DNA from 2 places in the Cupriavidus necator N-1 genome. Region 1 is predicted to be linked to the other one. Evidence: predicted binding sites of a transcription regulator. Region 1 holds the regulator's gene; the other holds the start of a gene.
The links. The regulator sigma-54, encoded in region 1, starts transcription at its own class of promoters, with help from an activator protein. The targets are predictions, from matches to a motif close to TGGCANGNAANCTGCTTT.
Positions count from the first base shown of each region.

Region 2: CNE_RS20470 (phenol hydroxylase subunit) is a predicted target of sigma-54. The motif match lies at 5,628-5,645, and genes of this name have one in related genera.

Region 1 covers NC_015726.1:386,167-401,632, reverse strand. The annotation lists gene CNE_RS02000 (KpsF/GutQ family sugar-phosphate isomerase) at 54-1,037, shown strand; gene lptC (LPS export ABC transporter periplasmic protein LptC) at 1,081-1,710, shown strand; gene lptA (lipopolysaccharide transport periplasmic protein LptA) at 1,779-2,429, shown strand; gene lptB (LPS export ABC transporter ATP-binding protein) at 2,487-3,287, shown strand; gene CNE_RS01980 (RNA polymerase factor sigma-54) at 3,423-4,904, shown strand; gene hpf (ribosome hibernation-promoting factor, HPF/YfiA family) at 4,953-5,303, shown strand; gene ptsN (PTS IIA-like nitrogen regulatory protein PtsN) at 5,759-6,214, shown strand; gene hprK (HPr(Ser) kinase/phosphatase) at 6,295-7,266, shown strand; gene CNE_RS01960 (PsiF family protein) at 7,429-7,821, shown strand; gene rapZ (RNase adapter RapZ) at 7,939-8,823, shown strand; gene CNE_RS01950 (LON peptidase substrate-binding domain-containing protein) at 8,915-9,574, shown strand; gene mutY (A/G-specific adenine glycosylase) at 9,598-10,776, opposite strand; gene CNE_RS01940 (dynamin family protein) at 10,876-12,828, opposite strand; gene mutM (bifunctional DNA-formamidopyrimidine glycosylase/DNA-(apurinic or apyrimidinic site) lyase) at 13,111-13,989, opposite strand; gene CNE_RS01930 (tetratricopeptide repeat protein) at 14,143-15,466, shown strand, end outside.
Region 2 covers NC_015723.1:509,624-525,089, reverse strand. The annotation lists gene CNE_RS20505 (catechol 2,3-dioxygenase) at 1-549, opposite strand, end outside; gene CNE_RS20500 (2Fe-2S iron-sulfur cluster binding domain-containing protein) at 621-944, opposite strand; gene CNE_RS20495 (NADH:ubiquinone reductase (Na(+)-transporting) subunit F) at 956-2,023, opposite strand; gene CNE_RS20490 (phenol hydroxylase subunit P4) at 2,061-2,420, opposite strand; gene CNE_RS20485 (aromatic/alkene/methane monooxygenase hydroxylase/oxygenase subunit alpha) at 2,452-3,972, opposite strand; gene CNE_RS20480 (MmoB/DmpM family protein) at 4,008-4,289, opposite strand; gene CNE_RS20475 (aromatic/alkene monooxygenase hydroxylase subunit beta) at 4,322-5,317, opposite strand; gene CNE_RS20470 (phenol hydroxylase subunit) at 5,368-5,592, opposite strand; gene poxR (phenol degradation transcriptional regulator PoxR) at 6,116-7,843, opposite strand; gene CNE_RS20460 (tripartite tricarboxylate transporter substrate binding protein) at 8,001-8,996, opposite strand; gene CNE_RS20455 (muconate/chloromuconate family cycloisomerase) at 9,062-10,180, opposite strand; gene CNE_RS20450 (LysR family transcriptional regulator) at 10,293-11,183, shown strand; gene CNE_RS20445 (enoyl-CoA hydratase/isomerase family protein) at 11,190-11,948, opposite strand; gene CNE_RS20440 (quinone oxidoreductase family protein) at 12,025-13,005, opposite strand; gene CNE_RS20435 (CaiB/BaiF CoA transferase family protein) at 13,251-14,486, shown strand; gene CNE_RS20430 (Bug family tripartite tricarboxylate transporter substrate binding protein) at 14,541-15,466, shown strand, end outside.

The sequences.
Region 1 (15,466 bases):
TGCGCCATGGGTCGGGCCAGGCGCCATCGCATTCGTTGGTATACTTCGTCGCCATGATAGCCAATTTCGATGCGGATCGAGCACTCAGACTCGCCCGCGACACTCTCCAGACCGAAGCCGATGCGGTTTCCGCACTTTCCGGACGCCTGAACGGCGACTTTGCCCGTGCCGTGCTGCTGATCCTGCAATGCACCGGGCGCGTGGTCGTCTCGGGCATTGGCAAGTCCGGCCATATCGGACGCAAGGTTGCGGCCACGCTGGCCTCTACCGGCACGCCGGCGTTCTTTGTGCACCCGGCCGAAGCCAGCCACGGCGACCTGGGCATGGTCACGCGCGACGACGTGCTGATCGCCTTCTCCAATTCTGGCGAGACCGGCGAGCTGCTGTCGATCATCCCGATTGTCAAGCGCATCGGCGCGCGGCTGATCTCGGTCACCGGCAACCCCGACTCCAACCTGGCCAAGCTGGCCGACGTCCACCTGGACGCGGCGGTCGAGAAAGAAGCCTGCCCGCTGAACCTGGCGCCGACGGCCAGCACCACCGCGGCGCTGGCGCTCGGCGATGCGCTGGCAGTGGCGGTGCTGGATGCGCGCGGCTTTGGCGAGGAAGACTTCGCCCGCTCGCACCCCGGCGGCGCGCTCGGGCGCAAGCTTCTGACCCATGTGCGCGACGTGATGCGCACCGGCAACGCCGTGCCCGAGGTGCGTGAGAACACGCCGCTGGCCCAGGCGCTGATGGAAATCACCCGCAAGGGCATGGCCATGACCGCCGTGGTGGATCCGGACGGACACGCCATCGGCGTCTTCACCGACGGCGACCTGCGCCGCCTGCTGGAAACCCCGCGCGACTGGAAGACCGTGCCCATCGGCGAGGTCATGCACCACAACCCGCACGTGGTCAACGAGAACCAGCTCGCCGTCGAGGCGGTGCAGGTGATGGAAGCCAACCGCATCAACCAGCTGCTGGTGGTGGACGACGACGGCCGCCTGACCGGCGCGCTGCATATCCACGACCTGACCCGCGCCAAGGTCATCTGAGCGGGCGCGGGCCCGGCACAACCGGCACAACGCCAAGGACACCATGCAGGCACTCCTCGCCTCCCTCAGCGGCATCGTCATGCGGCTGCTGCCGCTGCTGCTGATGGCCTTCGTGGCGGGCAGCACGTTCTGGCTGGTCCAGATCAACTCCCCCAAGGAAGACCTGGCCGCGCAAAGCACCAAGAAGCATGAGCCTGATTACTTCATGGACCGCTTCTCGGCCACCGAGCTGGCGCCGGACGGCAGCACCAAGATCCGCTTCACCGGCGAGCGCATGGTCCATTTCGAGGACGACCAGACCTACGAAGTGACCCGGCCCGCCATGCGCGCGTACGAGCCGGACCGCCCGCCGGTCACCGCCCGCGCCGATATGGGCCGCATGAACGCCGAGGGCTCGGTGATCGACCTGTACGGCAACGGCTTCGTCATGCGCCAGCAGGGCGTGGACGTGTCCAAGGACCCGCAGCTGACCGCCGCATCCAGTTATTTCCAGCTGCTGATCAATGACGACATCGTCAAGACCGACAAGCCAGTCAAGCTGACGCGCGGCCCGTCGGTGATGACCGCCAACGGCCTGATCTTCAACAACGTCACGCGCGAAGTACAATTGCTCGGCAATGTACGCGGCACCATCATCACCGGGCCGTCCCCAGGCCGCGCGCCGGGGTCCTGAGCCCCGGCCCGGGGGCCGCACCAACCCGCACCAACGTACCCAGACGCCCTCAAGCAACCCCTGCCAACATGACTGCTTCCCTGACGACATCGTCCCGTCGACGCACCGCCCCGGCTCTGCTCGCCCTGGCCATGGCCTTCGGCCTGCTGGCCCAGCCCGCCCTGGCCGAGCGCGCGGACCGCGACAAGCCGATGGTGCTGGAGGCGGACAACGCCAGCTACGACGACGTCAAGCAGATCTATACGCTGACCGGCAACGTGGTGCTAACCAAGGGCACCATGATCCTGAAGTCCGACGCGGCCGAACTGCGCACCGACCCCGAGGGCTACCAGTTCGCGGTAGCCACCGCCAAGCCGGGCAAGCAGGCCTACATCCGCCAGAAGCGCGAAGGCGTCGACGAATACATCGACGGCTGGGGCGACCGCATCGAGTACGACGGCAAGCAGGAGTACTCCAAGCTGATCGGCAATGCCCGCATGGCGCGCCTGCAGGGCGCCAAGCAGGTCGATGAGATCCGCGGCGCGGTGCTGACCTACGACAGCCGCAAGGAGTTCTACACGGCCGCCGGCGGCGGCAGTGGCGACGCCGCGGCCGCCAATCCGTCCGGTCGCGTGCGCGCGGTGCTGTCGCCGCGCCAGGACCAGAAGGCCGGCGCCACGGGCAATGGCGGCTCGCCGCTGGACCTGAAGACGGCGCCCGCGCCTGCCAACAAACCCTGACGCCTGGCGCCGGCTTGCCTGCCCGCGCCAGAAACGCCTGAACGCCAGACCGTGCCAATGACCGATACCGCAACCATCGCCGACAAGCCTTCCGTCGAAGCCTCCACCGTCCTTCCCGGCGGCAGCACGCTGGTCGTGCGCCACCTGAAGAAGCGCTATGGCTCGCGCACGGTGGTCAAGGACGTCTCGCTCGACGTGAAGAGCGGCGAGGTGGTCGGCCTGCTCGGGCCTAACGGCGCGGGCAAGACCACCTCGTTCTACATGATCGTGGGCCTGGTGGCGCTGGACGAAGGCGATATCGTGCTCGACGGCGACCACATCAGCGGCCTGCCGATCCACGAGCGCGCGCGCATGGGGCTGTCGTACCTGCCGCAGGAAGCCTCGGTGTTCCGCAAGCTCAACGTCGAAGAGAACATCCGCGCGGTGCTGGAGCTTCAGGTGAGCAACGGCAAGCCGCTGCCCAAGACCGAGATCGAGCGCCGCCTGGATTCGCTGCTCGACGACCTGCAGATCGCGCACCTGCGCAACAACCCGGCGCTGTCGCTGTCGGGCGGCGAGCGCCGCCGTGTGGAAATCGCGCGCGCGCTGGCGTCGTCGCCGCGCTTCATCCTGCTGGACGAACCCTTCGCCGGCGTGGACCCGATCGCCGTGGGCGAGATCCAACGCATCGTCAGTTTCCTCAAGGCACGCAATATCGGCGTGCTGATCACCGACCACAACGTGCGCGAGACGCTCGGCATCTGCGACCACGCCTACATCATCAGCGAAGGCACGGTGCTGGCCGCGGGCCAGCCCGAGGAAATCATCGCCAATGATGCAGTGCGGCGCGTCTACCTGGGCGAGAACTTCCGCATGTGACTTAACGGCCTGCCCGCGAGCGGCAGGCCTCTTCGCGGGTGCGCGTGGGCCCTCCCACAGCCAGCGGCGATCGGACCGCATAAGCGATAGCAATTTCCGTTCCAACAACGGAAAGATGCGCATAGAATAGCTCGCATGAAACCGTCGCTACAGCTCCGTCTTTCCCAGCATCTGGCCCTGACCCCGCAACTGCAGCAGTCGATCCGGCTGCTGCAGCTCTCCACGCTGGAACTGCAGCAAGAGGTCGAACAGGCGCTGACGGAAAACCCGCTGCTCGAGCGCGAGAACGACTGGATCGAAAGCCCGCTGCGCGTGGCGGCCGACGGCTCGGTCAACCTGCAGAGCGCACCGGCGCCCGCCCCGGCTGAGCCCCAGGGCAATGGCGAGGCTCGCGCCGACGGCGCGGGTGACGACGACAGCTATGGCGACAGCGGCAACGGCGACGACTACGGCAGCGGCGACTGGAGCCTGGACGACTTTGCCCGCCGCCCCCAGGGCGACGAGGATGAAAAAACGCCGATGCAGCTGCGCGAGGCCGAGCCCACGCTGCGCGAGTACCTGATGGAGCAGCTCACGCCGCTGAAGATCTCGGCGCGCGACAAAGGCCTGGCCATCTTCCTGATCGAATCGCTCGACGACGATGGCTACCTGAGCGCATCGCTTGAGGAGATCTGCACGGAGTTGCCGGAAGAACTCGAGTTCGAGATCGACGAAGTCCACGCCATCCTCACGCTGCTGCAGAGTTTCGACCCGCCCGGCGTGGGTGCGCGCAACGCCGCCGAGTGCCTGGCCCTGCAGTTGCGACGCCTGACGCACCCGCAACGCGAACTGGCGCTGAACATCGTTAGCAATCACCTGGAGTTGCTCGCAGTACGCGACTACACGCGGCTGAAGAAGGCGCTGCAGGTAGATGAAGTGGCACTGAAGTCCGCACACGAACTGATCCGCTCGCTGGCGCCCTACCCCGGCCATGCGTACAGCCGCCCGGAAGCGGATTTCGTGGTGCCGGACGTGTTCGTGCGCAAGGGTGGCGGCGGCTGGATCGCGCAGCTCAATCCGGATGTGATGCCGAGGCTGCGCATCAACGATATGTATGCCCAAATCCTGCGTGGCGCGAAGGGTGAGTCCGGCACGGCCGGACTGCAGCAAAAGCTGCAAGAGGCGCGCTGGCTGATCAAGAACATCCAGCAAAGGTTCGACACAATCCTGCGTGTCTCGCAGGCCATTGTCGAGCGTCAAAAGAACTTTTTCAGTCACGGCGAAATCGCCATGCGCCCCTTGGTTTTGCGGGAGATTGCCGATACACTGGGTTTACACGAGTCAACCATCTCCCGGGTGACGACCAATAAATACATGGCAACGCCGATGGGTACTTTCGAACTGAAGTACTTCTTCGGCAGCCACGTGTCCACCGAAACCGGTGGCGCGGCTTCATCAACGGCCATCCGCGCCTTGATCAAGCAACTGATAGGAGCCGAAGACCCGAGGAATCCCCTTTCCGACAGTCGCATTGCCGAACTGCTGGGTGAGCAAGGCTTTGTTGTTGCGCGCCGCACTGTTGCCAAGTATCGCGAAGCCCTGAAGATCCCCGCAGTCAATCTCCGCAAGTCTTTGTAGCCGAGCCCACCGCCTGCCTGGTGAGGCTCTTTCAGAAGGAGAAGCGCTATGAACTTCAAGATCAGTGGACACCACCTGGACATCACGCCCCCTCTGCGTGAGTACGTGGAAACGAAGCTGGAGCGAATCGTCAGGCATTTCGATCAGGTCATTGGCGTTAGCGTGCTGCTCTCTGTCGACAACCACAAGGAAAAGGACCGGCGTCAGTACGCGGAAATTAATCTACATCTCAAGGGCAAGGACATCTTTGTCGAGGCGCATCACGAAGACCTATATGCAGCGATCGACGCACTCGTCGACAAGCTGGACCGTCAGGTGATCCGCTACAAGGATCGCGTGCAAGGCCACGACCGCGAAGCGGTCAAGTACCAGATGGCCGCAGCGCAAATGCAGCAATGACCGTGCCCGGCAGCCCCGCAGCGGGCTGCTGAATCAGGATTGAACAGGCAAGCCGCGCCACGAAGCGCGGCTTTTTTGCGCCCTTGCGTTCCGGGTTGCCGCCGGCATGCCGCGCCCGCACTGGCGGTGCGGCCCGGCTGTGGCGCCGGAGCCAACGCTTTTCACCCGAATGGGCAAGAGTGTTCGCAAGCGCAGCGCCAAGGTGTATGCTGCGCCATACAAAGAGAGGGAATCCTGGCCGCGCCCCGCATCGGTGCGCCGGCTCCCGGCCCGGAGGCACGATTGCATCACCATGTATCGTTCTGCACCGGCTTGCCCCGCTGCGCTGCACAATACGGGGGTAGTCGCTGCTCTATAATGGGCCGGACGCCTCCGGCCAGGCCAACGGCAGCCCGGAGCCAGCCCACTGCCCCGCGGAACGATCTGCCCGCTAACTGAAATCCTGCGCATCGCCCATGAATCGTTTGGCCAAATTGCTGCCACCCGGCAACATCACCCTGGACGTCAGCGTCACCAGCAAGAAGCGTGTGTTCGAGCAGGCCGGGCTCCTCTTCGAGAACAACCATGGTGTGGCGCGCGCCATCGTGACGGACAACCTGTTCGCGCGCGAGTCGCTGGGATCCACCGGCCTGGGCGCCGGCGTGGCGATCCCGCACGGCCGCATCAAGGGCCTGAAGCAGCCGCTGGCCGCCTTCATGCGCCTGGCCGAGCCGATTCCGTTCGAATCGCCGGATGGCAAGCCGGTATCGCTGCTGATCTTCCTGCTGGTGCCCGAACAGGCTACGCAGCAGCACCTGGAAATCCTGTCAGAAATCGCGCAACTGCTTTCCGACCGCGACATGCGCGAAGGACTGGCCACGCTGCCGACGCCCGATGCCGTCCATCAGCTGCTGATCGCATGGCATCCCTGATCCCCTGATCCCCCAGGCGGGCCGGCACCAGACCGGGCAGGCGCCAGGCGCTTCGCAAACCGCCCCACCAGTCATACCGCATGGAACTCACCGGCGTCACCTCCCAGTCCATCTTCGACGACAACGCAGCCGACATCAAACTCTCGTGGGTGGCCGGCCTGGAAGGCGCGGACCGCGCCTTCGACGTGGAGTTCGCCCGCGAAGCCACCTCCGCCGCCGACCTGGTGGGCCACCTGAACCTGATCCACCCCAACCGCATCCAGGTGCTCGGCAAGCCCGAAATCACTTATTACCAGCGGCTGGACGATGAGACCCGCAAGCGCCAGATGGGCGAGCTGATCCTGTTGGAGCCGCCCTTCCTGGTGATCGCCGACGGCATGGAGCCGCCGCCCGACCTGGAACTGCGCTGCACGCGCTCGTCCACGCCGCTGTTCACCACGCCGGTGTCGTCGGCCGCGGTGATCGACCACTTGCGCCTGTACCTGTCGCGCATCTCCGCGCCGCGCGTGACCATGCACGGGGTCTTCCTCGACATCCTGGGCATGGGCGTGCTGATCATGGGCGAATCGGGCCTGGGCAAGAGCGAACTGGGCCTGGAACTGATCTCGCGCGGCCACGGGCTGGTGGCCGACGATGCCGTGGACTTCGTGCGCCTGGGGCCGGATTTTATCGAAGGCCGCTGCCCGCCGCTGCTGCAGAACCTGCTTGAAGTGCGCGGCCTGGGCCTGCTCGACATCAAGACCATCTTCGGTGAGACCGCGGTGCGGCGGAAGATGAAGATCAAACTGGTGGTGCAGTTGGTGCGCCGCAACGACGGCGAGTTCGAGCGGCTGCCGCTCGATTCGCAATACCTGGACGTGCTGGGCCTGCCGATCCACATGGTCAAGATCCAGGTGGCGGCCGGGCGCAACCTGGCCGTGCTGGTCGAGGCCGCGGTGCGCAACACCATCCTGCGCCTGCGCGGCATCGATACGCTGCGCGACTTCATGGACCGGCAGCGCGCCGCGATGCAGGCCGATGCGGTTTCGCGCGGCCAGGGCCGCCTGCTCTGAGCCCCAGCGTTTTCATTTGCTTACAACGGCGTTGACGCAGAACGTCAACGTGCTTCAGGCATGCTCCGTTTTGTGCTGTAATGGGCATCGCGCCCGTTACGGAAGCTGCAACGCCGGCAATGGCGCGCGGCCATGAAGTTTTCCACACCCAGGAGAGCAAGCATGAAGAAACTGATCGCGATGTGCGCGCTGGTCACCCCGATGATCGCCGCCAGCGCTTTTGCACAGACCACGGCCACGCCGGCAACCCCCGCCACGCCAGCCAAGCCAGCGGCCACCGCACCGGCAACGCCGGCCATGCCTGCCACGCCCGCCACCCCGGCTACCCCGGACAAGCCCGCAGCCAACGCCCAGCAGGACAAGATGAAGGCCTGCAATACGCAAGCCGCCGGCAAGAAGGGCGACGAACGCAAGGCGTTCATGAAGGAATGCCTGTCCAAGGGCGCGTCCAAGACCCAGCAGGAGAAAATGGCTTCCTGCAGCAAGTCGGGCAAGGGCAAGAAGGGCGACGAATACAAGGCCTACATGAAGGAATGCCTGTCCAAGGCAGCCTGAGCCGCACCCAGCGCCGCAAACTGACGGCAAAAGCATGGCGAACCGCGAGGTTCGCCATGCTTGCTTTGTGCGTGGTGTCATGACGCCTTCATCACGTGATGCTATGCTTCAGTTGCTATGCGCATCATCCTCATCACCGGCATATCCGGTTCCGGCAAGTCCGTCGCACTGAACGTGCTCGAAGACGCAGGCTACTACTGCGTGGACAACCTGCCGGCTCAGTTCATCCCGGAACTGACCCGCTACCTCGACAGCCAGGGCTATACGCACCTGGGCGTCGCCACTGACATCCGCAGCCGCGAGTCGCTCGACCAGCTGCCCGACACCGTGCGCGCGCTGGCCGCGGAGCACCAGGTCGAGGTGGTGTTCCTGACCGCCAGCACCGACGCACTGGTGCAGCGCTATTCCGAGACGCGCCGCCGCCACCCGCTGTCGGTGCGTACCGACGGCATGCCGGGCCCTGGCGTTGAACCGGCCTTCAACGACACCGCGCTGATGGAAGCGATCGAGATGGAGCGCGCGCTGCTGAGCCCGCTGGCCGAGGCCGCGCACCGCATCGACACCAGCAATGTGCGCACCAATACGCTGCGCAGCTGGATCAAGGAGCTGATCCGCGACGACAGCCAGCGGCTGACGCTGCTGTTCGAGTCGTTCGGCTTCAAGCATGGCGTGCCCAGCGATGCGGACATGGTGTTCGACGTGCGCTCGCTGCCCAACCCCTATTACGACCTGGCCTTGCGCCCGCTGACGGGGCGTGACACGCCGGTGATCGACTTCCTGCAGGCCCAGCCAATGGTGCTGGCAATGGCCGAGGATATCCGCGCCTATGTGGAAAAGTGGCTGCCAAGCTTCATTGCCGACAACCGCAGCTACCTGACCGTTGCGATCGGCTGCACCGGCGGGCAGCATCGCTCGGTCTATATTACGGAAAGGCTTGCCAACTACTTCCGGGCGCATGGTAATGTGCTGGTGAGACACCGAGAGCTCGCACCGGCGGGCTGACGCAGGCGGGACTGCCCACTGGCATCACTGGCATCTGCGCACCGCGTTGGCCGGCTGGCCCATTGCTGCGCGATACCCAAGCTGGCACTGCATGTCCTCGACCGACCTCTACCGTCCCACGGGATCAGAAGTTCCGCCACGGACGCTCGACAACCTGCCGCTGTTCCCGTTGCACACCGTGCTGTTTCCCGGTGGACGGCTGCCATTGCGCGTGTTCGAGGCGCGCTATGTCGACATGGTGCGCAACTGCTTGCGCGACAACACACCCTTTGGCGTTTGCCTGATCGAAAGCGGCGAGGAAGTGGCCCGGCCGGACCAGCCTACCGTGCCCGAGCTGGTCGGCTGCCTGGCGGAAATCGTCGACTGCAACATGGAGCAGCTGGGCGTGCTGCTGATCCGCGCGCGCGGCCGCGAGCGCTTCCATATCGTCAGCCATGACACCCGCGACGACGGCCTGCTGGTCGCCCGCGCCGAGGTGCTGCCCCCCGACATCATCGACTGCAAGCTGGAGCTGCTGGGCGAATGCCTGGATGCGCTGCGGCGCATTGTCACGCGGCTGCACGCCGAGCACCCTGACCGGCTGCCGTTCGACGAGCCCTACCTGTGGGACGACCCGAGCTGGGTCGCCAACCGGCTGTGTGAGTTGCTGCCGGTGCCGCTCAAGGCCAAGCAGATGCTGATGGCGCTGCCCGATGCCGGCATGCGCATCGAGATCGTGCACCGCTACATGCGCCAGAACCACATGCTCTAGGCGCGGATCCCCAACCCCAGACTTCAGAACAGCCCGCCGCGCGCCTGGTCCTCCAGCAGCCTGCGCACCGGCGCGGGCGTCCCCACCGCATCGAGATCGTCAAGCGAGATCCAGCGCTGCGCGGCTTCCGCGGCGCTGTCCTGCGCCATCAGGCTTGCGCCGTCCGCACTCACATCGACCCGGATGGCACGGATCAGCAGGCGGAAGTGCGTGAACACATGGGTCAGCTCGCCGGTCAGCGCGGCGCGCGCGGGCTTGCCGAAGGCTCTGGCATAGTCGAGCGCCGCCGCCTCGGCGACTTCCGCGTCGAAGGGCACGCTGTCGACCGGCATCTCAGGCAGGCTCCACAGCCCGCCCCAGATGCCGCTGCCGGGGCGCAGGCGCAGCAGCACTTCGCGCTGGCGCCGCACCAGCAGCATCACCGTGCTGCGCTCGGGGATGGCCGCGCGCGGCTTGGGCGTGGGCAGCACGCCGGTGAGACCGTCGCGGCGCGCCACGCAGTCGGCCGACAGCGGGCACGCGCCGGCATCGGCCAGGCAGGCCGGCTTGCCGCGCGAGCATACCGTGGCGCCCAGGTCCATCAGCCCTTGCGTATAGGCGATCATGTCCTCGGCCTGGCGCGGGCCTGCCGCCGGCAAGGCCAGCTCGGCCAGCTGCCACATGCGCGTTTCCACCACGCGCTCGCCCGGATGGCCGTGGATGCCGAAGCAGCGCGCGAACACGCGCTTGACGTTGCCGTCCAGGATCGGCGAGCGCACGCCGGCGCTGAACGCGGCGATCGCCGCGGCGGTGGAGCGGCCGATGCCGGGCAACGTGGCCAGCAGCGCGGGATCGGTCGGGAAACGGCCACCGTGCTCGCTCACCACCTGCATGGCGCAGCGGTGCAGGTTGCGCGCGCGCGAGTAGTAGCCCAGCCCCGCCCATAGCGCCATGACCTGGTCGGCAGGCGCCGCCGCCAGTGCCTGCACCGTGGGCAGCTGCGAGACAAAGCGCTGGAAGTAGTCGATCACCGCGCTCACCTGGGTCTGCTGCAGCATGATCTCCGACAGCCAGATGCGGTACGGGTCGCGCGTGTTCTGCCACGGCAGGTCGTGCCGGCCATGCTGGCGCTGCCAGTCGACCACGCGGGCGCCGAAGTCGGGCGGCACGCGGATATCGTCGGGGATGGCGGGAACGGCACGGGGGGCTGGTTTGCGGGGCATCTGGGTGAAACGTTCTGAAGCGCGGGGGCACGGCGGCGCACCAAAGTAAATGGCGCCGCTCAGTGCGGCGCCACATGATATACCGGCTTCAGGATCTGGCTACGCCACCGCAAGGCTCGCGCTGTCGGCGGCGGCCGTCGGCCGCAGCAGCCGCTGCGCGTAGCCCTCGATACGGCCGCTGCGCTCGTCCAGGCCGTTGAGCACTTCCTCGAGCTCGGCAATGCGGCTTTCCAGCGTGTCGGTGGCCTCGTGGATGCGCTCGATCGAATCGACGCGCCGGCGCAGCTGCTTCTGGTGCTCGCGCACCTGCGCCTCCAGCGGCGTCATCACCGACTTGAGCCAGACCTCGATATCGCGGTTCAGGTCGCGGAAGTTCTCCAGCACGCGGCTGGCCATGGTGCTGAAGGCGCTCTGCACCAGCTGCGGGCGCGAGCGCGTCAGCATGCTGACCGTGCCGAAGTGCGCATGCACCAGGCGCAGCGTTTCCTCAAGCTCGGCCACGTAGCGCTCGGCAGTGAACTGCATCGGCGCGGGCAGCGTGAAGCCGTGCTCGGCGTTGAAGCGCCGGTACATGCTTTCGATCAGCTGGTGCAGCTGGCTGATCTTGTTGTCGGCATCGGTCACCAGCCTGGTCAGCTGCGCGAACAGCGCGTCCATGTCTTCGCGCAGGCCGCGCGAGAAGAAGCGCTCTTTCATCTGCTCGCGCGCGCTGCGCATGGTGAGGCGCACGTCGCGCAGCTGCAGGCTCTTGATGATGTCGGCACTGTGGCGGCCGAAGACCAGGCGCAGCGCCTGGAACTTGCTGATGCTCTGCTCGAACTCTTCCTTCTCGCCCTGCACGCGCATCAGCATGTGCTTGACCATCGCGTGGTTCTTGCCGCGCAGGCCGCGCAGCTCGAACAGCTGCTCGACGATATCGCGGCGGCGGGTCTGCAGCAGCTGCTGCGCGGCGCGCGCCATGTCCTGCACCAGGCGGTGCGCCTGGTCTGAAACGATCTCGCGCCGGCGCGGGATCAGCTGGTCGGACAGCACGTGCTCGAACTCGGGCAGGCCGCTGCGCGCCAGCAGCTCGTCGTCGTGCGTGACCTTGGCCACCAGGCCTTTCTGCGCCGATACCGGATAGACGCGCGACTGCTCGATACCCAGCACCTGCCCGGTGGTGGACACCTGCCGCGCAATCTCCTGCGCGATCTCGCCCGGCTCGCGCAGCGGATCCCACAGCCCGTCGATCTTGTTGAGCACCGCCAGGCAGCCGCGCCGGTGGCCGGCGCCGACATGGCTGCGCCACAGCTCCAGGTCGCTCTTGGTGACACCCGCATCGGCGGCCAGCACGAACACCACCACATGGGCGTCGGGGATCAGCCGCAGCGTCAGCTCGGGCTCGGTGCCGATCGCATTCAGGCCCGGCGTGTCCAGGATCACCAGGCCCTGGCGCAGCAGCGGATGCGGGAAATTGATGACGGCGTGGCGCCAGCGCGAGATCTCGACCATGCCCTCGGCATCGACCGCGTAGGCGGCATCGGGATCGTTCTCGTGGTACAGGCCCAGCGCCTCGGCCTGCGCGGGCGGCACGCGCACGGTCTGCACCACGTGCTGGAACGCAGCCAGCATGCCCTCGGGCGAAGACGGGTCCAGCGGCACCGAATGCCAGTGCGAAGCCGAGGTGCCGGCCTCCAGGAAGTCAGCGGTAGAGGCCTCCTGCAGGCGTGTCTCGATCGGCAGCAGCCGGATGCACGGCGGCTCGGCCTCGTCATAGCGCAGCTCGGTCGGGCACATCGTGGTGCGCCCCGCCGACGACGGCAGGATGCGGCGCCCGTAGTCGGCAAAGAAGATGGCGTTGATCAGCTCGCTCTTGCCGCGCGAGAACTCGGCAATAAAGGCGACCTTGAGGCGGTCGCTGCGCAGCACGCTCTGGATGCGCTGCACGCGGTCATCGGCCTGGGCGTCGTACAGGTCGTGCTGCTGCAGCCAGGACTGGAATTCGGCCAGTGACTGGAGGACCCCGGTTCTCCAGGCGCCGTATTGTTCGAATTGATGGGCGAGCGTTGTCATGGAGCTGTTCGGCTGACTTGGTTTTACCTCGGGGCACGCCGCTTTCGCGCTGCGCCCGTGTTCGCGCAATGCCGGCCCGACCACTGTCTACCCTGCAAGCAGTCGGGCCATTTTGTAACTTTTTATGACTGCACACACGATACAGGTTTCCACAGCGGTTTTGTGGAATTCACGTCCCTCGGTCATGGCTTGCACAAGGAGTGTTGCGCCGACCCATCGACAATCGCCGGCGGCGCGCATTGTGCGCCACACGGCGCCTGCCCGGGCGGCTGCCGCCAGGGCTCAGTGCTGGCAGTTCGGGCAGTAGAAGGTGGAACGCTGGCCCTGCACGATCTGGCGCACCGGCGTGGCGCAGACGCGGCACGGCTGGCCGGCGCGGTCGTAGACCAGGCAATCAAGCTGGAAATAGCCGCTGGCGCCGTCGCTGCCGACAAAGTCGCGCAGCGTGCTGCCCCCGCGCTCGATCGCCTGCGCCAGGGTCTCGCGCACCGCCTGCGCCAGGCGGTCGCAGCGCGCGCGGCTCAGGCGCCCGGCCGGGGTGGTCGGGCGGATGCCGGCGCGGAACAGACTCTCGGACGCATAGATATTACCGACGCCCACCACGATGCCACCGGCCAGCAGCACGGTCTTAATGGCGGCGCTGCGCCCGCGCGTGTGGCGGTGCAGCCAGGCGCCGTCGAAGGCAGGATCGAAGGGCTCGATGCCGAGCGTGCGCAGCAGCGGATGCGACGGCAGTTCGGCCTCGGGCAGCGTGCTCCACAGGATGGCGCCGAAGCGACGCGGATCGCGAAAGCGCAGCACGATGGTGCCCGGTTGGGTGCCCAGCGCGGCGCCGGGCGCGGGGGCCAGCAACAGGTCCAGGTGGTCGTGCGCGCCAGGCGGCGGCGCATCGGGCAGCACCCGCAGCGTGCCGGTCATGCCCAGGTGGACCAGCAGCCAGCCGGCCGACTCGCCCGCCGCCTCGCTCACGCATTCCAGCAGCAGGTATTTGCCGCGGCGCTCGATCCGGCGCACCACGCGCTGGGCCAGCCGCATTTCCAGTTCCGGATCGACCGGCCAGCGCAGGCCGCGGTGGCGCACCGTGACCGCGGCGATGCGCCGCCCCACCACATGCGGCAGCAAGCCGCGCCGGGTCACTTCGACCTCGGGCAATTCTGGCATCGAACCTCTCCGTTGGTTACCGCTCAAAACTCCTGCGGCGCCTGTGGGCACCGGCCCGCGGCGCCAAGCAGCGCATTGTAGCGGCAGGCTACAATGGCCTCATCAATGCGTTTTCTCCCATCCTTCGCCAGCGCGCGCCGGAGCAATCACTACATGTCGGACCTCATGCCGGACCTGATGCCGGACTCCACGTTGCAAGCCACCGCGGGCGGCCTCCCGATCGCTTTTCCAGGCGCCGTTCCCCGCACAGCGCGCACGGCTGGCGCCCTGGCCCGGTTTTTCCAGGCGCCGCGCCGCCATGCGCGTGCGCTGGCCGCCTCGGCATTGCTGGCCCTGGCCGCCGGCGCCAGCCATGCCGCGCCGCCCGCGGGCGCCATGCCATTGCCATCGGCACTGCAGCTGGCCGCGGCCGAAAGCGAGCGCCCCGCCGCCGCCAGCAAGCCGGCACGCAGCGCGCTGCCGTCGCTGGAGCTGACCGACGACATCGTCTATATGGTGCTGGCCGCGGAGATTTCCATGCAGCGGGGCCTGGTCGGCCCGGCCTACCGGACCTACATGGAACTGGCCCGGCAGACCCGCGACCCGCGCTTCGCGCAGCGCGCCACCGAGATCGCCTTCAATGCGCGCATCCCGCAGCAGGCGCTGGACTCGGCGCGCCTGTGGAAGGAGATTTCGCCGACTTCACCCGCCGCAAATCAGGTGCTGTCGACGCTGCTGGTGCTCAACGGCCGCTGGGACGATGCCCGGCCCCTGCTGCAGCAACAGCTGGCGGCGGTGCCGGCCACCCATCGCGGCGAGGCCATCCTGCAGCTGCAGCAGCAGCTGTCGCGCACCAGCGATCCGGCCGGCGCGGCCACACTGCTGCAGGACCTGACCAAGAATGACACCAAGCTGCCTGAAACGCAGCTGGCCCTGGCGCGCGCCAGGGAAGTCGCCGGCGACGAGCCGGGCGCGCTCGCCGCGCTCGACCAGGCGCTGCGGCTGCGCCCGGACTATGAAGCGGCCGCGCTGATGGCGGCCGAGCTGCGCGCCGAGAAACAGCCCGACGAAGCCGTCGCGATCCTGAAGCGCTTCCTGGACAAGTCGCCCGATTCGGTCAACGGCCATATCACGCTGGCGCGGCTGTACCTGCTGCGCAATGACATGCAGTCGGCCCGGCAGGAGTTCGAGACGCTGCGCAAGGTAGCCCCGGGCGACCCGCGCGTGCCGCTGGCATTGGGCCTGACCAGCCTGCAGGCCAAGAACTATGGCGAGGCCGAGCAGTACCTGAAGGAATACTTGCAGCTGGTCGAGAAGCAGCCCACCGCCAACCCCGACATTGCCTACCAGTACCTGGCGCAGATCGCCGAGGAGCGCAAGGACTACGCCGGTGCCATCCAGTGGCTGGACCGCATCGAGGACATCCGGCTGGCGCCCGCGGCCACCGCCAAGCGCGCACAGTTGCTGGCGCGCATGGGCAAGCTCGACGACGCCCAGG
Region 2 (15,466 bases), on a different replicon from region 1:
CACGACCTGCTCGGCCAGGGAAAAGCCCAGCACGTCGCGGAACAGCCTGACGGTGCCGTCGACATCATCGCCATACAGCAGGCAGTGGTCGAAGCGGCTGGGCGCCATGCCGCGCAGGTCGTCCGGCCAGGGGTCGGGGTTGAGGTCGCCGGTCCTGCAGCCGGGCTTGTCCTTGTCGGCAAAGAGCTCGATCGCATGGCCGGTGGGGATGGTGAAGCGAAAGCGCGCGCCGGTATGCGGGTGCTCGCCGGCGGCGATCCACTGGCAGTCGATGGCCAGGCCGGATCGCTCCACCTCCTGCGCCAGCCGCTCCAGCGTGTGGCCGCTGTCGACGCGGAAGCCCATGTAGTCCATGCCCGGACTATCGGCCTCGCGCAGCACCACGCTGTGGTGGTCGTGCTCGTCCCATGCCTTCAGGAACACCCGGCCCTGCGCATCGCGCGCGGTTTCGATCAAGCCGAGTACCTCGGTGTAGTGTTTCAGCGCCGGTTCCAGCTCCAGCACGCGCAGGGCTACGTGCCCCGGTCGCAATACGCCTGTCAATGCCATGGTGGGTCTCCTGGTGTGGTGGGGTGGCGTTGTGTGGGTGCCACCTTCCTTGCTTGTGCTTCGTTCGCTTGCTACCGGCCCTGTTCGCGCTGCCGCTGCTTTTCCAGGCAGCGCTGCAGCAGGGCCACCGGCCGCAGGCGGATATCGCTGTCCGGGTAGGTCTTGCAGGCCAGCACCAGTCCGTCGCGCTGCTGCGCTTCGGACAGGCAGGCGCGGCTCATCTTGCCGGCGTGGTAGTCGCCGGCCTCGATGCGGACCTTGCACACGCCGCAGCCGCCGCCGCGGCAGCCGGCGGGTATGCCGCGCTGGCCCAGCACTTCCATGGCCCGCAGCAGGTTCTGCTCCGGCGCGCAGGGGTAGCGCAGCCCGCTGCCGGCGATCTCGACGGTATGCATGGCCGGCCTCCTCAGATCTTGAACAGCGGACTGCGCGCGCTGTTCTGCGCATCGGCCGCGGACAGGAACTTCTCGGTGTGGATATCCGCCTCGAACAGCCGGCCCTGCATCAGCGTGCGGATGCAGGCCTCGATCATCGGCGGCGGCCCGCACAGGTAGGCCTTGTGGCCGCGGAAGTCGGCATTGCCGTCCTGCGCGTAGAGCTGCTGCAGCACGTCATGCACGTAGCCGCGCGCGCCGCTCCAGCCGCTGTCGGCGGGTTCGTCCGACAGCGCGGGCACGTAGCGGAAGTTGGGGTGGGCCTGCGCCAGCGCCTGGAACTCGGCGCCGTAGTACAGCTCGCCGCGGTTGCGTGCGCCCTGCACCAGCGTGATCGGCAGGGTCTCGCCGGCGGCCAGCAGGTCCAGGATCATCGCGCGCGGGCTGGACAGGCCGGAGCCGCCCGCCAGGAACAGCATCGGCACCTGCGCCGACTTGCGCACGAAGAAGCGGCCATAGGGCGCTGAGAACGACAGTTCATCGCCGACCGCCAGCTGGTCGTGCAGGTAGCCAGTGGCCTGCCCGTCCGGCACACGCCGCACGTGCAGCTCGACCAGGTCGTCGCCCGGCGCGTTGGCCAGCGAGAACGCGCGCGGCTGGTCGCAGCCCGGCACGGTCAGGTTGACGTACTGACCGGCCTGGAATGCCGTGCGTCCGCCATCCTTCACACGCAGCCAGATGCCCAGGATGGTGGGCGTCAGGGCGCGCGTCTCGACAACTTCGGCGCGATAGTCGGCCAGCGGCAGGCCCAGCGCATCGGCATCTTCCTCAATGTCGGCCTCGATCACCAGGTCCGACTGCGCAGTCGCGCAGCAGGCCAGGCACTGGCCGTTGTCGCGCTCGAAGTCCATCAGCGCGAAGCTGGAGGCCTCGCCCTGCTCGACCTCGCCGTCCACCACCTGCACCTTGCAGGTGGCGCACAGGCCGTGGCAACAGGCATGGGGCAGCCACACGCCGTTGCGCAGGCAGGCGTCCAGCACGGTCTGCCCGGGAGCGATGGGGATGGTCTGCCCGATCGGTTCAATGGTCAGCGAATACATCTTGGTCTCCTTCCGGTGGTGCGTTCGCCCGTGCGCCTCAACTGCGGCTGCCGCCGATTCCGTCCAGCCCCGGCGTGCGGAAGCGGATCACGTCCTTGTGGCCCAGGCCGTTCTCTTCCAGCGAGCGGTCCAGGTCGGGCTGCCAGGGCTGGCGGCCGCGCAGCCACTGCACCTGGCCCCAGTCGATGCGGGCAAAGTCGGGGTGGTAGCCGTAGACGCCGGGCAGCACCTTGTCCACCACCTCGCGCAGCGGCATCGACGGCGGGAACGGTAAGCAATGCGGGGCGCAGAACAGCAGGTGGCCGTCCCAGCCGATATAGAGCAGGCGGTTGCCGTGGAACACGGCCTCGCGGTCGGCCGCCTCGAAGGCGTAGTCGCCGATGGATACGACGGGCATGGTTGTCTCCTTGTCTTTTGATGGGGCCGCTTCAGGCGGCGTCGGCGGCAGGACCGATGCCCTTCCACGCGTTCCAGTTGCGCTGGTCCTGCGAGCCCTCGAAGTCCAGGTTGTCAGCGCCCGGGTTCAGCCGGTACCACTTGAGCACGTCCTCCAGCGTGGCGCCGCCGCAGTTGCCCTGGTAGATCTGGTGCACCGGCAGCCAGGCCTGCGCGTACTTGGCGGGCTCGTCGTCGAAGATGTCCTTGCAGCCGTCCGAGCAGAAATGGAACTTCATGCCGTGGTAGCTGCTTTCGCGGTAGCAGGTCTGGGTGGGATCGTCCGGCTCCGAGAACACCATCGGGATCTGGCAGGTCTGGCACAGCATCGGCAGCGTGGCGTTGTAGAAACGGTCGCCGGCCTGCTGGCGCTCCTGCCAGTGGTCCAGGCGCGGCTTGTAGTAGCGCTCGAAGGTCTGCGGGTACTTCTCGGCCAGCCACGCCATCTCGTCCGCCTTGGGCACCCAGGTGTGGAAGCCGGCCGCGCCCGCGTAGTTGTAGAAGGTGGCCCAGGCCTCGTGCGTGATGCGGTCCTTGGTCTTGGTGGCCACTTCGTGGTACTTGGGCATGCGCAGGCCGTAGCGCTCCAGGTCCTTGAACAGCGCCCCGCCCGCCTGCTCGAAGTACATCTCCCAGGCCTCGGCCCACGACATCACGCGCTTGGGCAGCATGTAGTCCATCATCATGCCGACCAGCGTGAGCAGGCGGAAGCCGCGCCAGAACCACTTGTCCAGCCACTTCTGCAGGATCGGGATATTGCCGGGGTCCTGCTCGCACAGGAACTTGACCACTTCCAGGCCCAGCGTCATGTGGCGCGACTCGTCGGACTGTGCGGAGAAGCCGAAGGTCACCGTGGCCATGTCGCCGTTGTAGGCGGCGCCCGACATGAACGGCATGAACAGCAGGTTGGTCAGCACATACTCGAACGAGAACGAGATCGCGGTGATGAACTCGAACGGCCCCGCGCTCATCGCGTCCTCGAAGTAGGACTTGGGCACCGACAGGTACCAGACCCGGTCGTGCATATGGCGCCATTCGCCAAAGCCGTGGAAGTACTTGTTGTAGACCGACAGCGTGTGCAGCTGGGTCTGGGCGTGGCGCAGTTCGTCGACCGACTGCATCTGCGCCGCCACGCGCGCGCCGGCGCCGCGGAAATGCCGGCCCAGGTGCGCGTAGCCGCGGTGGGCAGCGTATTCCAGCGGCGTCACGCCGGTCAGGAACAGCCGCAGCGCGTTCAGGTAGCGCGGATCGGATACGTTCAGGTGGCCGTTGTTCTGCACGAACGAGTCGATGATCGCGTACAGCTTGCGCTCCTTCTCCGACTGGTATTTCCAGTAGGCATCCATGGTCATGCGGAACGGGTCTTCCCATTTGTCCCAGTCGTGGATGCGGATGCCCTCGTACTTGTCGAACGGGAAGACCTTGTCCATCGGCTCGTAGGTCGTTTCCCAGGCCAGGTCCCGCGTCATCGAGGCGTACTTCTCGCGCAGGTTGAGCTTCTTGCGTGCGTCCATGATGTCTCCGTGATGTTCTGTGTGCCGCTGCGGTGTCAGGCATTCCAGCGCAGCGTGAAGGCGTCTTCGTCTTCGTCGATGTTTCCGCACAGCGAGATGAGGTTCAGGTGGATCTCCTGCAGGTCCCAGTCGCGGCCGAGCTTGCCGGCCACCAGTTCGCGCACGATGGTCAGGTGGCCGGGGGCGTCAATCTTGACCATGGCGGGAAACTGCGACACCACCGCATGCGGGTTGGCCTCGGTGATGGCGTCGATGATGGGTCGGGTGTCGTCGTTGTTCTGCAGCGCGATGTAGACGTTGGCAGGGGTGGCTGACATGGCGTGTCTCCGTGGGGTTCGTTGTGGGCGGATCAGGCAGCCAGGCCGAGCTTGCCCAGGCGGACTTCGAACTGCTCGCGGCACAGCGCCACCATCTGCGCGCCGTCCTCGCCGGTGAGCGCATCGGCCACCGGCACCAGCGCCTGCGCCACCTCGGCGCAGGCGGCGCGCGCCCAGCCAGACAGCAGCACGCGGTTGGCCTCGGACTCGGCCGCGGCGGCCTGGATCACGGCATCGACCCAGCGTGCGTGCTCGTCGCGCCAGTCGTTCATGAATTCGGTCAGCACCGCCAGCCCGGTGCCGCAGGCGCGCGCGATCACCGCGTCGGCATGCTGGTAGACCAGCGGGTAGAGCAGCCCGTCGAGCACCAGGTTCTGGGCGACGAAGGTCTCGAACCAGTCCTCGGTGACAAAGGTATGCTCGACAAAGCGGCGCAGCGGCTGCCATGCGGCGCTCTCCAGCCACGCCACCCTGGCCCGCTCCAGCGCCACGCCGGTATTGCCGTCCAGCAGCATGCCGATGCGCGACAGGTATTGGGCGATACCCAGGCGGTCCATCGCGCAATAGGTGCAGGCCTGCGTGATGGCCGTGCCCCAGCCATAGTCGGCGCAGTAGAAGTTGTTCATGTTGGCGCCCCACTCCACATGGCGCAGCGGCAGCAGGCCTGTGGCCAGGCGTTCCTGCCATTCGGCCGGCAGCGCCTGCAGCAGCCCGCGCTTCTCGACAAAGGCAAAGCTCTTCTCCGTTGCATCCTGCTGGCGCCCGCGCGCGGTAACGTAGGCGCCGTAGTAGAACTGGCGCGGGTCCTTCAGCGCGTACCAGTCCTGCATCACGATCGCCGTGCGGCGCTTGTCATACAGCTCGAAGCCGGGGTCCCAGGTGGGGCGGTAGTGGAAGTTCACCTCCGACTGCACGTCGTAGGTCGCCTCCTGGTAGCGCGACGCCGGCTTGTCGCCGAAGCGGCGCGCGACATGGCCGTAGGTCTGGCGCAGCGGCTGGATCTGCTGGGTCTTGATATCGACTTGCATCGTTTGGTCTCCTGTATCCCTTCTCTCTTTGTGATGCGGTGGCTGCGGCGTCAGTCGTCGGCTTGCGGCTGCGGCGCTGCTTCCAGCGGGGGCAGGAAGCGCACGCGGTTGACGCAGCAGAAGGCTTCGAACATCGGCTCCGGCATGATCAGTTCGACGTTGAGCTCGGGGTCGGCCACGCTGAAGGCGAACTGCACAAACCCTTCTGGGGTGCGGCCCTCGACCCGCACATAGCGCGGCGTGGCTTCGAACAGGGGAACCGACGGGGTGTTCATGGCGCGCTCCATTGCGTTGGCTGGACGCAGGCCTTATTGCGAAGACCGTGCCAGCGAGCGCGAAGCGTTGTGGGACAAGGGTTGCGGGGAATTGGCGGTGGCGAGCGTGCGCGTTAACCCGGAAAGGTCCGCGCGAAACGCATCGATGAATTGATGAAGCTGCGCGCAGGCCTTGATCAAATGATCAAAAGCCGCGCCGGGCGGGCGTTTGCGGGCAGCGAGCAGATGCGGATGGGATTGCCCTGCGGCGCAGCAGCGTGCGTGGGCAACCTAGTTGAGAAGACTTGATCTGACAGGGAAAAATCGTTGGCGCGGTGCAGCATCGGGCAACTTCGGGCCGATGCGCGGCCCGGAGGGGCTGCATCAAATGATCAAGTGGAGAAATGCGAGGGGCCGGGAGAAGCGGAGGAGATGGGTGGCGCAGGGGATCGTGTGAACGCGCTTGATCTACGCGAGTGTGCTCCCCTCTCCCGCTTGCGCGAGAGGGGAGCACACCCTCGGCATTTGAAGCCTGGAAGCGGCCTCAGTTACCGTTGCCGTGGCCGTTACCCCCGCGCGTGCCGCGCATCTTCCACCGATACGCCAGCTGCGGCCGCGTAATACCCAGCAACCGCGCCGCCTGGCTCATATTGCCGTCGGCGCGCTGCATGGCCGCCTCCATCAGCACGGTCTCGACTTCGCCCAGCGCCAGCTGCTGCTCGGACATCTGGTCCAGCAGCGCATGGACCGCGGCTTCGCGCAGGTCTGGCAAGGTGCCGCCCGCCCCCAGCCGCGGCGCGGTATCCACCACCGGTGCCACGGTGCCTGGCAGGAACAGGTGGTCGGCGGTGATCTGGCCGCCCTGGCTGGCCAGGATCACGCCGCGCTCGATCACGTTCTCCAGTTCGCGCACGTTGCCGGGCCAGTCATAGTGGCGCAGCTCGGCCAGCGCGCGGTCGGTGATGCCGACGATGCGCTTGCCGTGGCGCGCGCCGTAGCGGGCCACGAAGCGCTCGGCCAGCGGCCGGATATCGTCCAGGCGCTCGCGCAGCGGCGGGATCGTGACCGGATAGACATTGAGGCGGTAGTACAGGTCCTTGCGGAAAGTGCCCTGCTTCACGGCTTCGGCCAGGTCGACATTGGTGGCGGCCACCAGCCGCACGTCCACCTTGCGCGTGCCGGTGCCGCCCACGCGCTCGACCTCGCCTTCCTGCAGCACGCGCAGCAGCTTGGACTGGGCCGAGGCGGAGAGTTCGCCCAGCTCGTCCAGGAACAGGGTGCCGCCGTGCGCGCGCTCGAAGCGCCCGGGGCGCGACTGGCTGGCGCCGGTGAAGGCGCCCTTTTCCACGCCGAACAGCTCGGACTCAATCAGCTCGTCGGGAATCGCCGCGCAGTTCACGGCAATGAAGGGCTTGTCGGCACGCCCGCTCACGCTGTGCAATGCCTGCGCGAACCGCTCCTTGCCCACGCCGGTCTCGCCCAGCAGCAGCACCGTCACGTTGCTGGCCGCGGCGCGTTGCAGCAGGCTCCAGGCGGCGCGAAAGCCTGGCGAGGTGCCGACCAGGTCGGCCGGCGTGGCCGGGGTGCCCTGCAGCGCGCGCAGGTGCTCGACCTCGCTCTGCAGGGCGATGATGGTTTCGATCACGGGATCGGGCTGGTACAGCGCCAGTGCCTGCGCGCCGTCTTCCCAGGCTTCCACCGGCTTGCCGATGATGCGGCAGTGCGGGTGCCCGCAGGCGATGCACTCGACCTCGCGGTACAGGATGGTGCGCCCCATCAGCGCCGAGGTGTAGCCGGTGGCGTAGCCGATCTGCATCCAGCAGGCAGGCTCGTCGACGATGCCGAACAGCTGGCGGTGGACGTCGCCCTCGAAGGAGTCTTCCCACAGGAACTCGCCATCGTAGATGCCGGCGGCGATATCGATGTCGACCTTGACCGGCGTGACCCGCACCACCCCCTCGATGGTATGCAGGCAGGGCCCGATCTCCAGCTGGCCGAAGTCGCTGTGGCCGGCGCGCAGCTTGCGCGCGACCTCCGCATCGCGCATGCCCGAATGGAAGCCCATGCGGGTGAACAGGCCGCGCGCGCGCTCCATGCCCAGGGTGTCCACCAGTTCCTTGCGCAGCGCGCCCAGGGCGGCGGTATGGATCAGGATCATGCGCTGCTCGTCCAGCCAGATCGCGCCCTCCTCCATGGCAAAGCGCAGGCGGCGGGCAAGATCGGCCAGGCCATCGCGCATGGTGGCCGAGAACTTGTCGGTTGAACTGCTCATTGTCTCCCCTCAGTGCCGGCGGGTGATCCGCTCGAGTGTGCCTTTCGGCTGGCATCTTACGCACATTATGTGCCAGGGAGACGGGGGGCAGGGTAATGACATTCCCCCGGAGCATCTCGGGGGGACTCCCCCTATGAACCGCGCTGGTCCAGGCCGCTCAATCCGCCCGGATACCCCGCTGGCGGATCAGCACACCCCACTTCTCGGTTTCCTTCGCCAGGTGCTCGCGCAGCACCGCCGGCGAACTGCCGATCGGCTCGGCGCCGATTTGCGCCAGCCGCTTCTGCACCGCAGGCTTGCGCAGCGCCTCGAGCATGGCGCGGTTGAGCGTGTCGATGACCGGCTGCGGCGTCTTCGCCGGCACGAAGGCCGCGAACCACGGCGACAGTTCATAGCCCGGCAGGCCGGCTTCGGCCACCGTCGGCACATTGGGCAGCGCACTGGAGCGCTTGCTGGTGGTGACCGCGATCGCCGTCAGCTTGCCCGATTCGATATGCGGCCTGGCCGAGGTGATGCTGTCGAACATGTAGTCGACCTGGCCGCCCAGCAGGTCCGTCATCGCCGGGCCGCTGCCCTTGTAGGGGATATGCAGCATGTCGACGCCAGCCATCGAGGTGAACAGCTCGCCCGCCAGGTGGATCGAGGTGCCGTTGCCCGCGGAGGCATAGGTGTACTTGCCCGGCGCCGCCTTGGCGTGCGCCACCACATCCTTGACGGTGCTTTCCTGGCGCCGCGCCTTGCTGGCCACCAGCACGTTGGGCACCACCGCCAGCAGCGACACCGGCGCGAAGTCCTTGACCGGGTCGTAGCTCAGCCGGCCGTACAGCGCCGGGTTCACGGCCATGCCGTTGGCGACGATGATCAGCGTGTAGCCGTCGGCGGGCGCGCGCGCCACCAGTTCGGCGCCGATATTGCCGCCGGCGCCCGGCCGGTTCTCGACCACGATGGCCTGGCCCAGCGTGCGCGACATGTCTTCGCCCAGCGTGCGCGCGATGTTGTCCATGGCACCGCCCGCGGGGAACGGCACGATCCAGCGGATCGGATGGTCGGGATAGGCCGCGTGCGCGGTCGGCGCGGCGAACGACAGGCCGGCAGCCAGTGCCAGCGCCCCTGCGCGGCCGGTGCTTGCCAGCCGCTGGAATAACGTTTTCATAGTCTCCTCACTGCTTGATGCGCCCCGCGCATATGGCATGTCATGCGGGGAAGTTGCCTGCCAGTTCAGCCGCGCCTGTAGTGCGCCAGCTTGTCTTCGTCCAGCGCCAGCCCCAGGCCGGGGCCTTCGGGCAGGTGCAGGCTGAAGTCGCGGTACTCGGGGCGCTGCTGCACGATATCGTCCTTGAGCAGCAGCGGTCCGAACAGCTCGGTGCCCCAGGCCAGCTGCGGCAGCGTGCAGAAGCCATGCGCCGCGGCAATGGTGCCGACGCTGCCCTCCAGCATGGTGCCGCCGTACAGCGCGATGCCGGCGGCGTCGCCCACCGCGGCAGTGCGCAGCATGCCGAAGATGCCGCCGGCCTTGGCGATCTTCAGCGCGAACACGTCGGCGCCGCCGATGCGCGCCAGTTCCATCGCGTCTTCCGGGCCGCACACCGCTTCATCGGCCATGATCGGCACCACGAAGCGCGCGGCCAGCCGGGCCAGCGCCATGCGCTGCTCGCGCGGAGTCGGCTGCTCGATCAGGTCGATGCCCGCGGCTTCCAGCATGGCGATGCCGGTGGCGGCGTCGGCCTCGTTCCAGGCCTGGTTGACGTCGACGGTGACGCGCGCCCGGTCGCCCAGCGCGCGCTTGATCGCGGCCACGTGGGCCACGTCGTCGCGCACGCTGCGCCGGCCGATCTTCAGCTTGAAGGTATGGTGGCGGCGCTCGGCCAGCAGTTGCTCGGCCTCGGCAATGTCGCGGGCGGTGTCGCCGCTGGCAAGCGTCCACAGCACCGGCAGTGTCGACCGCACCGCGCCCCCCAGCAGCGTGGCCAGCGGCACGCCCAGGCGCTTGCCCTGCGCATCCAGCAACGCGGTCTCCAGCGCGGACTTGGCGAAGCGGTTGCCGCGCGCGACCTTGCCCAGCCGCGCCATCGCGCCATGCACGTTGGTGGCATCCTGGCCAGCCAGCGCAGGCGCCAGGTAGGTGTCGATGGTCAGCTTGATGCCTTCCGGGCTTTCGTCGCCATAGGACAGGCCGCCGATGGTGGTGGCCTCGCCGATGCCCTCCACGCCGTCGCTGCAGCGCAGCCGCACGATCACCAGCGTCTGCTGCTGCATGGTGGCCATGGCCAGCTGGTGTGCCCGGATGGTGGGCAGGTCCACCAGGATGGCTTCCACTGAAGTGATAGTCGTGGTCATACCTTGTCGATGCAAATTGATAATTGAAGTCAAGTATGCGGCTTGACTTTGCCGGCGTCCAAGACCGATGATGTCTCAATCGATACCCTACAGGTATGGGAGCAGGACACCAATGGAACTCCGGCACCTGCGTTATTTCCAGGTCGTGGCCCAGGAACTCAACGTCACCCGCGCCGCCGAGCGGCTGCATATGGCGCAGCCGCCGCTGTCGCGCCAGATCCGCCAGTTGGAAGAGGAAGTGGGCGTGGCACTGTTCGACCGCGTCGGCCGCGGGCTGCGGCTGACCGAGGCGGGCCGCTTCCTGCTGGAGCAGTCCACCCAGCTGACGCAGCGGCTGGAAGAAACCATCGAAGGCACGCGCCGCATCGGGCGGCAGGACAAGCGCTGGTTCGGCATCGGCTTCGTGCCGTCGGTGCTGTATGGCGTGCTGCCGGAACTGATCCGCGAACTGCGTGAATCAGACCGGCACGACCAGCAGGTAGAGGTAGGACTGGCAGAGATGATCACCGTCGAGCAGATCGAGGCGCTCAAGGCCGGCCGCATCGACCTGGGCTTCGGCCGCATCGCGCTGAATGATCCCGCCATCCGCCAGCAGGTGGTGATGGCCGAGCCACTGGTGGCAGCGCTGCCCGCACGCCTGCCCGCGCCCCGCCGCAAGGCGCTGACGCCACAGGCGCTGGCGGCGCAGCCGTTCATTCTTTACCCGGCCCGGCCGCGGCCCAGCTATGCCGACCACCTGCTGTCGCTGTTCCGCGCGCAGGGCCTGCAATTGCGTGTGGCGCAGGAGGCCAACGAACTGCAGACCGCGCTGGGGCTGGTGGCGGCCGGCATAGGCATCACGCTGGTGCCAGCGTCGATCCAGCGGCTGCATCGCGACGACGTGCGCTACTGCCCGATCGACGCGCCGGGCTTCGTGTCGCCGGTCATCATGAGCTATCGCGAAGGCGACACGTCACCGTTCCTGGCGCGGGTGGTGGAATGGGTGATGCGGCAGAGACAGTAAGCTGCATCAGGTGCCGGTGAACTGCGGCCTGCGCTTTTCCTTCCAGGCCAGCGCGCCTTCGCGGATGTCCTGCGACTGGGTAGCCCGGCTGATGTCGCCAGCCAGCGCCTCGGTATCCAGCGTGCCGCGCCCGATCGCGTTCAGGTGCCGTTTCATGCCTTGCACCGCCAGCGGTGCCAGCCCGGCCACCGTGTCGCTGAGCTGGTCGGCGCGCTCGCGCAGGCGCTCGGCCGGCAGCAGCTCGGTCAGGAAGCCGCGGCGGAGCATCTCGTCGGCGTCGATGCGCTCCGCAGTCAGGAACAGGTGCTTGGCGTGGTTCAGGCCCAGCCGGCTGATATAGCGCTCCATGCCGCGCTGGTAGAAATGCAGCCCCAGCCGCGCCGCGGGCATGAACATGTCCACCGCGGCGGTGCCAAGCCGGAAATCGCACGCCAGCGCCAGGTCCGTGCCGCCGCCATAGACGCCGCCGTGGATCTCGGCAATGGTCACCGCGCGGCAATCTTCCACCGCGTTGACCAGGGTCTCGAAGCCGGCACCGCGCTGCCCGGCCGCGAGCCTGCCGATATCGAAGCCGCTGCAGAAGTACTTGCCGGTGCCGCGCAGGCGCAGCACGCGCAGGTCGCTGTCGTTCACGGCATCGACATGCCGTTGTAGCTCGGCCAGGTCATCCGGCCCGAGGCGGTTGGCCACCTCCGGGCGGCGCAGCGTGATCGTGGCGACATGACCGGCAATGTCGAGCGAAGGAAGGGAACCATCAGTCTGCATCGGGATTACTCCAGGTAGGGATCATTGGGCACCGGCCTGCGGGGCGCGACGGCGTTTCATCTTGCGCTCGCCGGGTTCAGGGAATCAGCACAGCCGAGCCCGTGGTGGCCCGGCCCTCCAGGTCACGGTGCGCGTCGCGCACGGCGGCCAGCGGGTAGCGGTGGTTGACCTCCAGCCGCAGCTGCCCGCCCGCGACCGCGGCGAACAGCGTGGCCGCGGCATTGGCCAGCGCCTGCGGGCTGGCGATATAGGTGCGCAGCGTCGGCCGCGACACGATCAGCGAGCGCGCGTGCAGCAGTTGCAGGTCGAAGGCCTCCACGTCGCCCGACGCGGTGCCGTAGTTGATCGCCATGCCGCACGGCCGCAGGCATTGCAGCGACGGCACGAACACGTCCTTGCCCACGGCGTCGTAGACCACCGCCACGCCCTCGCCGCCGGTCAGCGCCTGCACTTCGGCCACGAAGTCCGCCTCGCGGTAGTTGATGACATGGTGGCAGCCATGTTCCAGCGCCACCGCGCGCTTGGCCTCGCTGCCCACGGTGCCGATCACGGTCGCGCCGAGCGCGCGCGCCCACTGCGACAGCAGCACGCCCATGCCCCCGGCCGCGGCGTGCACCAGCACGGCGTCGCCCGACTGCACTGCATAGAGCCGGCGCAGCAGGTACTCGGCCGTCAGTCCGCGCAGCAGCGTGGCGCCGGCCACCTCTTCCGGGATCGCGTCAGGCAAAGGCACGACCCGGCCGGCTGGCACGTTGCGCGTCACCTGATAGGCGCCGGGATGCATACAGGCGACGCGCTGGCCAACCTCGAACCCTTCTACGCCGGGACCAACCGCGGTCACCTTGCCGGCGCCAACCGAGCCCAGCGTGACCGGGAACGGCGCCGCGGTGTAGGGTCCATGCGCGCCCTTGCGCTGGTAGATGTCCGCGAAATTCAGGCCGATGGCCGACTGGCACAGCTGCAGTTCGCCGGGACCGGGCGGCGGCACCGTGACCTGGCAGGACTCCAGCACCTCAGGTCCGCCCACCCTGTTAATACAGACAGAATCAGTCAGCATACAAACCCTCAAAACATGGGCGCCGGTCAGGCGCGAACACGGTTGGAACTGGCAGCCTCGACGCCGACCCGCCTATTCCATATGACTCAAATAGCATTTTCATAGGAGAAATGTGACGCAAATCCGTATGAATGCCCTCGCAGCCTACGCCATCCCGTCGCACTTCGCATCGTGGAAACTCCGTATACGTATTCATATTACAGTTATTTGTATACTCAAGGCCATTCCATCGCCAAGGAACTGCCATGACGTCTTTGCCTCCCGGCACCGAAGCCGCCGGACCCCACGCCCCGCCCGCGGACCTGCCGCTGTCCGGCATCACCGTGCTGGACCTGTCCATCGCCCGCGCCGGCCCGGCGGCGGTGCGCCTGCTGTCGGACTGGGGCGCCGACGTGATCCGCGTGGAACCGCCCCCGCCGCAGGACCGCGGTTCCGTCACCGGGCGGCGGCGCGGCTCGGACGAGCAGAACCTGCATCGCAACAAGCGCAGCCTGTGCCTGGACCTGAAGACGCCGCAGGGCGCCGAGGTGCTGGCGCGCCTGGTGCGCCGGTCGGATGTGGTGGTGGAAAACTTCCGCTCGGTGGTCAAGGAGCGGCTGGGGCTGACCTACGAGCGCCTGAGCGCGATCAATCCGCGCGTGATCCTGGCCAGCATCTCGGGCTTCGGCCAGGACGGGCCCTATTGCGAGCGCCCGGGACTGGACCAGATCGTGCAGGGCATGTCGGGGCTGAGTTCGGTCACCGGCGAGCCCGGCAAAGGCCCGCTGCGCGTGGGCATTGCCATCTCCGACACCACCGCGGGCATGTTCCTGGGCCAGGGCATCCTGCTGGCGCTGCTGCACCGCGCGCGCACCGGCCGCGGGCAATGGGTCCATACCTCGCTGATCGAGGGCATGCTCAACAAGCTGGACTTCCAGGCCACGCGCTACACCGTTGACGGCGAAGTGCCGACGCAGCAGGGCAATGCGCACCCGACGCTGGTGCCGATGGGCACCTACCGCTGCCGCGACGGCGTGGTCAATATCGCCGCCAGCACCGACCGCATGTGGACCAACTTCTGCCGCACCGTCGAGGCCGGCTGGCTGCTGGACGATCCCGCGTTCCAGACCGCCACGGGCCGTGCCGCCGAGCGCCACCGGCTGGACGAGGCCATCAACCGGTGCACCGCCGCCTTCAGCGCGGCCGAACTGACTTCGCGCCTGAATGCCGCCGGCGTGCCGTGCGGGCCGGTGTTCGATATCGGCCAGGCCTTTGAGGACGCGCAGGTGCGCCACCTGCGCATGACCCGGCCCGCCGAGCACCCGGCGCTGGGGCCACTGGAACTGCTGCGCTCGCCGATCAACCTGTCGGCGGCGCCGCACCCCGAGCGCTTTGCCCGCGCCGCACCCGATCCCGGCGAGCACACCGACGAGATCCTGCGCGGGCTTGGCTATGACGAAGCCGGCGTCGCGGCCCTGCGCAAAGCCAAGGTGGCGTCCTGAGCGCCAGCGGCCAGGACACGCAATAGCGATAACGAGAACACAAAGGAGACAGCGATGAAACACACTCTCGGGCGCGCCGCGATCGGCGCCGCTCTTGCCACCCTGGCTGCGTTGCCCGGCATGGCCGCTGCGCAGGACTACCCGACCCGGCCGATCCGGCTGCTGGTGGGCTACACGCCGGCGGGCGCGGCCGACTATGTCTCGCGCGTGTTCGGCGAGGCTCTGTCAAAGGAGCTTGGCCAGACCGTGCTGGTGGACAACAAGCCCGGCGCCGGCAGCACGCTGGCCTCCGCGGCACTGGCGCAGGCGGTCCCTGACGGCTACACCCTGGGCCTGGCCACGTCCACGCTGTATGGCATCGACCAGCAGCTCTACAAGGCCCGCTACAAGGCGACCGACTTCACCCCGGTGACGCGGCTGACCGTGTCGCCACTGATCCTGGCCGTCAACAAGAACCTGAACGTCAGCGACATCAAGACCCTGGTGGCCAAGGCGCGCGCGCAGCAAGGCAAGTTCAACTACTCGTCCTCCGGCATCGGCGGCTCGCCGCATCTCGCCGGGCTGCAGTTCGAGAAAGCCACCGGAGTCAAGATGACACACGTGCCCTACAAGGGCGGCGCACCGGCGCTGCAGGCCGTGGCCGCGGGCGAGGTGGAGTTGTCGTTTGGCACGGCGGCGTCGGTGTTGCCGATGGGCACGCAGGGTGTGGTGAAGATGATCGGCGTGACCACGCCCAAGCCGTCGGCGGTGGCGCCGGGCCTGCCGGCGCTGGCGGAGATGGGGCTGCCGGGTTTTGATTTCACCTTCTGGTTCGGGCTGTACGGGCCGGCCGGGCTGCCCGACGGCATCCGCGACAAGCTCTTTGCCGCCACTGCCAAGGTGATGGCCGATCCGCAGCTGCGCGCGAAGCTCGCCTCCAATGGCAGCGAGGTCTCCACCTCGGCGTCGCCCGCGGAGTTCGGCAAATGGGCCGCGGCAGA